One region of the Aurantivibrio infirmus genome, then DNA from elsewhere that is predicted to be linked to it. Evidence: predicted binding sites of a transcription regulator. Region 1 holds the regulator's gene; the other holds the start of a gene.
What was found. The regulator FNR, encoded in region 1, switches genes on or off when oxygen is low (the NO sensors DNR and NnrR bind a similar motif). The targets are predictions, from matches to a motif close to TTGATNNNNATCAA.

Region 1 (3,426 bases):
TAGTCTTAACAAAATATTCTTAAACGGTCGTTTTTATACCACATTTGACCAAAATTTCGGCATATCTACTGAGGCATCCCATGCTTTCGGTTATAAGAATGGAGTTTCGTAGAGAACTGTTAAGCGGAATGTAAAGCATCTATTTGGGCGATATTTGATCGCTTTGGCGGGTATTTATCCGATTTGGTGTCGGATTGCGGTAAAAAATTGCTCGCAAATCGAACGATTGGCGGCTCGCTATATGAGATTTGAATGAGCTTAAACTCGGTGATTTCCCATTACATATTGTTTGGAGAAATCGGAGCCGGTGCGGTGATTTTGTTCGTTTTGATCAATTTAACGCCTGACCAACTAGCAAGTTTAGTTGATCCGGCAACGAGATTTTAAGTGCTGCTTGCTGGCCTCGATCTGACATTTTCGTCCAGGTCTTGCGAATAATATCGATTATTTTCTCTTTTTCATGTTCTAGAGCGAAAGCCTCGAGATAGTGTTCGATAAAAACCAAACAAATAACATCTTCTAGGGTTTGAATTTCTGGGTCCGATTTAATCCCCTTTTTGCCAACTATTTTTTTTACTCTCTCAATATCGGCGTTGGAGTAGTCTCGTGCTGCCATGATCAATGCGAGTTGTTCGCCATGATACACCCCGAGATCTTTTCTCCATTTAAGGTAACCTGCTCGAGTCTTTTCATAGGACGAACGAGGGATTTTCCAGCGTGCGATATGTTGACCATGTGCTGCAATACTCAAGTGTTCAGAAGCTTTAGGCTCAAACTCAGATAGCCGCTCGCTCATGCGGCGAGAATACAGTAGTTCTTTGGAGGAGGGGCTGCCGGAAACGATAATTTTGTTTGGGTCTTGTTGATTAACGGCGTCGATATCTTCGATAACCTGAGCGAGTTTAGTTGTCATAGGAACTTCTTCGTGAATTTTTAATTGGGCGTTTTTCACCTAATTGCAGCGGAGGCGAGGGTATTTAATTTGGTCAAGAGAAAAAGTCGGGCGATGATTTTTTAAGGACAAGCCGAGGATAGTTTAAGCGACATCAAATAAGCTGATATCTGCAATCTTACGAAGGGCATTTAGGTCAACTATCTGAATATCTTTTTTATCGGCGACGATTAAGCCTTCTTTTTGAAAGCGACTTAGCGTTCGGCTGACTGTTTCTACCGTCAAACCAAGATAGTTACCGATATCTGCTCGAGACATGGGTAAGCGGAAGCTCGTTAAAGACAGCTTGCGTTGACCGTTTCGACTAGAAATGCTGAGTAGTAATGTTGCAACCCTTTCTTCCGCATTGTTTTTACTGAGCAAGGTAATCAGCTGCTGGTCAGCGGTGATTTCTTTTCCCATCAAGCGAAATAAATGACGATTTAAATTGGGAACTTGCTTGCCCAATTCTTCCATTTTGTTAAAGGGTATTTCACAAACCGCCGAGGTTTCGAGGGCAATAGCGGAATTCGAGTGATTCCCGTTGCCAACGCCGTCCAAACCGAGAATTTCGCCCGGCAGGTAAAAACCGGTAACTTGTTCCTGACCGCTATTGGTAATGGCAACGGTTTTTATGGTCCCTGATCTGACCGCATATACCGAATGGAACTCATCTTCCATTCGGTATAAATAATCCCCTTTATGTAAGGGGCGTCCGCGCTGAATGATACTGTCGACTTGATCGATTTCTTCGACGTGTAAACTGATCGGTAAACAAATAGAAGCAAGTCGGCACTGTGAGCAAGAAACATTTGGCGTGGCATGACAGGTGGGGATTATTTTTAGCGGGCTTTCTGACATAAGTAAACTACCTAGTACTTTTATTGACTTAAACTTTTAAAAAAGACCCGAATCCGTGGATATTAACACAAAATTGTATTCCCTAAGATAGAGTCATGGCACACAGGTGAAAAGGGTAGGGTATAGCGACTTGTGATGTCAAAAATTCTTTTTTGCCAAACAAGGGTGTGGTGAGCCTAATTAGGTATTAATAGTTTGGAAAATCGCCGGAACGAGTGATGAGGCGGGACCCTGTAAGCAATAATCAAAGGCACTACCATTTACAGAAGCTTCTAGATTCAACTCTAATGTATCCGCCCCAGCTGCTTTGGCTAGCTGAAAAAAGCCAGCGGCAGGGTAAACATTCCCTGAAGTACCTATGGCGACAAAAAGGTCGCAGGCCTCAAGAGCATGCTGAATGTCGTTCATATACAGAGGCATTTCACCAAACCATACAATATGCGGTCTTAAAGTTCCTGGCTGTTTGCAACAGAGACAAACGGAGTCAACGAGAATGTCTTCTTCACAGGTTTGAACTTTTCCGGATTTCAGACAGCGGGATTTTAGTAATTCGCCGTGCATATGGATTACGGAACTTCCGGCTTTTTCGTGGAGATCGTCTATATTCTGAGTAATTAATGTGAATTCACCCTCATGTCGTTGAGCAAAATCTGCTAGCGCACGATGAGCAAGATTCGGTGTAATGCCGTCGAGTAGCTGTTGTCTGCGTTGATTATAAAAACGCTGCACCAGCTCGGGGTTTCTAGCAAAAGCTTCCGGTGTCGCAACGTCATCAATGCGATGGTTTTCCCATAGTCCGTCCGCAGCGCGAAAAGTTTTAATACCCGACTCAGCAGAAATTCCCGCACCGGTTAGTACAACAATTGAGCGATATTTTTTTGAAGCTAAGGGTGAAGAGGGCAATAAATTGGTCATATTAATTCAATTCAGATTACAATTCGGCCGCCGAATTTTGAATTTAATGTCTAAGTTCGGCTCTAAGGTGAAACAACGCGAGAGCGAAAGTACTCTACTGTGAAACCAAGGGGTCTATCAAGCCTCCTTTTTATTTATGAAGGGGTTGTAAGAACAACGAAGACCAAATGCTAATTTGTAAGCCTAAACTATTAATGTAAATATCAAAAATGAAAATATGCTTACTACAGATTATCAGCCCAAGTTTTGCCGTTTAGGAATTAAGAGATAGCGTGATGAAAAATGATCTTAAACCTGAGGATTCTAAACAATCTGTGGCTGAATTGTTGGCACGAATTGATGAGAATCAACAAATACAGGCAAAGTTTTACGATTTCGAATTCCAGTTGTTAAGCTGCAAAGGTTTGCCAGAACTGCTAGATGCGTTATTAAATAATGCACCAAAGCATTTTGAATTAAGCACTGTGAGCTTAGTCCTTTATGACCCCGATTACAGTTTAGATTCACTTTTGGAACTTTTAGATGTCGACAATTTTGAGAATCGACTGCAGTTGAGATATAGCGAAGACTTTTTTCTAGATTTGTATGGGCCGGTACCGACAGTAAAATTAGGCGAGTTAGATGTACTAACTAAAACCCGATTATTTCCTGGAACATACTCAGTAGAGAGTGCAGCGTTATTACCTTTGATGCGGCAAGAAAGACAAATCGGTAGTCTT
Region 2 (3,426 bases), on a different contig from region 1:
GTAATGAGTCTTCGGTACAAACCCCATTAGATTCAAACTCAACAGCAGGCGCTAAGCAAGAATTTATAGAGCTGCAATCGGAAGTGGCAACAAACAATTTCCAGATCGACCAGCAATTATTGGCCGTAAAAGTAAGCGAGGTATTAAAACGTCTACTAGATGATATTGAGCCCGCCAGCTGTGTTGAAGAAAAAATTAATAATGCTCGTTCACGCATTAAAAGAGGCTTAAATTGGCGCGATCTAGTGCCGACCTTGGAAGACATTCGAGATCTATTTATGCAGTCGCACTTAGCGGCTAATGATGAGTTTGGAAAATACCTTTTGCAAATTAACCAACAATTACTCGAAATTCAAAATATTGCCGGTACCGCGGCTGTTACATTGTCTGAAGAACAAAAGTCTCAAGAGAGTTTTCAAAAGGAAATTGACAGTGAATTAACAGCGTTGTCTGTACATGTCGATCGTGCAACGGAGCTCGAAGCATTAAAATCGTCGGTGAATGATCAGATACTCAAAATACGAAAAGTCGTTGTTACTCCTCCGGTTTCACAAGAGCCGGGTCAGACTTCTTTATCGGAACAAATAAAAGTGCTCCTTGAACATGCGACCTTACTTGAAAAAGATGCGCAGAAAACTCGCGAAAATTTAGTCGAGCAAAAACAAAAAGCACAAACAGACGCCTTAACTGGGCTGCCAAATCGTGAAGCTTATAACGAGCGTTCTCATCACGAATATACTCGTTGGCTTCGATATAAAAACCCATTAAGTATGGCTATTGTAGATATTGACCATTTCAAAAAGATTAACGACAACTTTGGCCATCAAGCAGGCGACAAAGTACTTCAATTGGTCAGCAAGGCGCTGCAACTACGCCTTAGAGAGGTCGATTTTATTACCCGTTACGGCGGTGAAGAATTCGTGATTCTGTTGGTGGAAACCGCTAAGCAGGATGCGATTATGGTCATGAATCAGGTCCGGGAAGCGATTGAAAAAACACCTTTTCATTTTAAAAATAATCCTGTGTCTATCACCGTATCGGTAGGCATCAGCGAATTTATCGACAACGATAATATTGATTTGGTTTTTGATCGTGCAGATCAAGCAATGTATGAGGCGAAAAACAATGGCCGAAATCAATGCATGATTAAATAATTTCAAAATTTTATTTAAATTGCAGTGTGTTGAACTCGGTAAAAATCCGTTGCCCTTTCCTTTTTCAGCCCCAAATAGTTAGGTCCAATGATCTAAATTATGCGGCTCTTCTTTTTATTTGAGAACTCTTAAGTCGATCTAAAACCCAAAAAAACACCTCGAACTTCCAAAAAATAAAATTAATTCCTTAAACAACATCGATTGATTCAAATCATTAATTTTTTTGTCCGTATAGATAAAATGGGCTAATTAGATTGTCAAAAACGGGGTAGGAAAAAGTAATGGTTAATAAGATTTTGAAAACATCCGTAGCAGCTTTAAGTTTAATTATTTCTATTAGTTCAGCTAATGTCGTTGCTCATGAAAAAGGTGACCTGATCGTGCGCGCTGGCATAGCCAAAGCCGATCCAGACTCTAGCAGCAACAATCTTTTCGTCCAACAAATAGGCTCTATTCCAAATACGAATGTTACTGTGGATGCAAATACCCAATTAGGTCTTACCTTGACTTATATGTTAACAAATCATCTCGGCCTTGAATTGCTGGCATCTTCGCCGTTTAAACATACTGCAACACTACAGGGCGGATCTGCCCTCGCACTGCCCAATTCACTAGATGTTGCTGATGTAAAACATCTGCCACCGACGCTCAGCTTGCAATATTTTCCTTTAGCATCGGCCAACAGATTTCAACCTTACATTGGTGTCGGAATTAACTATACGATTTTTTTTAGTGAGGAATTAAATTCTCAAACCGAAGCCGCACTTGGTTCTGGCAGTGTGAAGCTGGACAACTCTCTCGGTTTAGCATTTGAAATTGGCGCAGACTTTCAATTGAGTGACTCTTTAAGTTTGAATATGTCGGTTTGGAAGGCGGATATTGATACGACGGCTAAAATTGATTTAGATGTTGGACTCAATTTGGAGGCGGATATCGATATTGACCCCATGGTGTACATGATTGGCCTGGGCCTCAAACTCTGATTGATGACACATGTAAAAACCTAAATGCGACGCTGTGAGACACGTATTTATAAGGGTTTTGCAGGTAGCGGCGAGAATGCCTGTTTTCGCCTATAGCCTTATAGGAGCAAGATTAAAGGTCGTAGGCTATGCGCGGATGCGAGCGGTGGTGTCTGCAATAATCGGCAGTCCGTCGCTATTCTGTTTGGAATTCGTTTTTTAATCACTTCTTCCTGGCGCTCAAAAAGTAGCCATTCTAGAGCGTGTTCAGCATCTTTATGCTGGCTGCTTTCCTAGTTTTAGTTAAATGGTTTGAATATACGACGAGTCCACTGGTATTCGCTGTTGAGGTAACTATCCTAGTTGTGAGTTACTTGCAGGCGATATCTCAGAAATCACTTCAACTTAGATTCACTTAGAGAACATAAAAGCACTTATACTTCGCACTAGGTTATAAGAGCGACAAGGTTAATTTCTTTGTGATGAATTTCTGTACAGGCTGCAAGGTTAAAGCCCCCTCGAGCAAGCGCCGACTACACTGGGTAGTAATTACCTTAATTACCGTGAAGCGCCAGCAAAATTAAATAGAGTTGAAAAATGGAAATTGCCGAGTTAGACCCACTTGTCGAGAGCCTGCTTTATCTTGGCAAACATCATGGCATACCCACCACTCGAGAAGCGCTGATCGCCGGCTTGCCTCTGCAAGATAATCGCCTCACGCCGTCTTTGTTTATCCGCGCTGCCAGCCGTGTCGGCTTATCCTCAAAAATAATGCGTAAGCCCTTGCATAAATTGCATCGCGCTTTAACTCCCGCAATTCTGTTACTCAATGATGAGCAAGTCTGCATAATTGTTGGTTGGGCTGATGATAGCCACAATGTAAAAGTTGTGTATCCAGAATTGAGTGAGTCGGTGGTTGAGGAACCATTCGAAGAATTTCAACAACGCTATACTGGTGTCTGTATTTTAGCGCGACCGAAGTTTCGTTTTGATGCGCGAGCGCCTGCCTTAAGTCATGATCACAGCGAGCATTGGTTTTGGAAAGTATTTAAAGAAAATACTGCATTGTATCGCGATGTACTCATTGCCGCTTTTGTTATCAATATCCTCGCGCTATCGATCCCCTTATTCACCATGAATGTTTACGATCGTGTTGTTCCAAATTTTGCAGTAGAAACTTTATGGATGATGAGCATTGGTGTCGCGATCATTTTAATTGTAGATGCCGTGTTGCGAACTATGCGCGGCTATTTTTTGGATTTAGCTAGCAAGCGCATCGACATAAAACTATCCGCGATAATTATGGAACG

Region 2: a site for FNR is predicted at 1,356-1,369, ahead of ACYUCY_RS13990 (OmpW/AlkL family protein). Genes of this name have one in related genera too.

Annotation. Positions count from the first base shown of each region.
Region 1 is NZ_BAAFSK010000003.1:447,903-451,328, reverse strand. It holds gene ACYUCY_RS08755 (DUF4202 domain-containing protein) at 332-913, opposite strand; gene fnr (fumarate/nitrate reduction transcriptional regulator Fnr) at 1,037-1,792, opposite strand; gene cobB (Sir2 family NAD+-dependent deacetylase) at 1,973-2,707, opposite strand; gene ACYUCY_RS08740 (GGDEF domain-containing protein) at 2,983-3,426, shown strand, end outside.
Region 2 is NZ_BAAFSK010000006.1:48,109-51,534, forward strand. It holds gene ACYUCY_RS13985 (GGDEF domain-containing protein) at 1-1,154, shown strand, start outside; gene ACYUCY_RS13990 (OmpW/AlkL family protein) at 1,436-2,137, shown strand; gene ACYUCY_RS13995 (type I secretion system permease/ATPase) at 2,714-3,426, shown strand, end outside.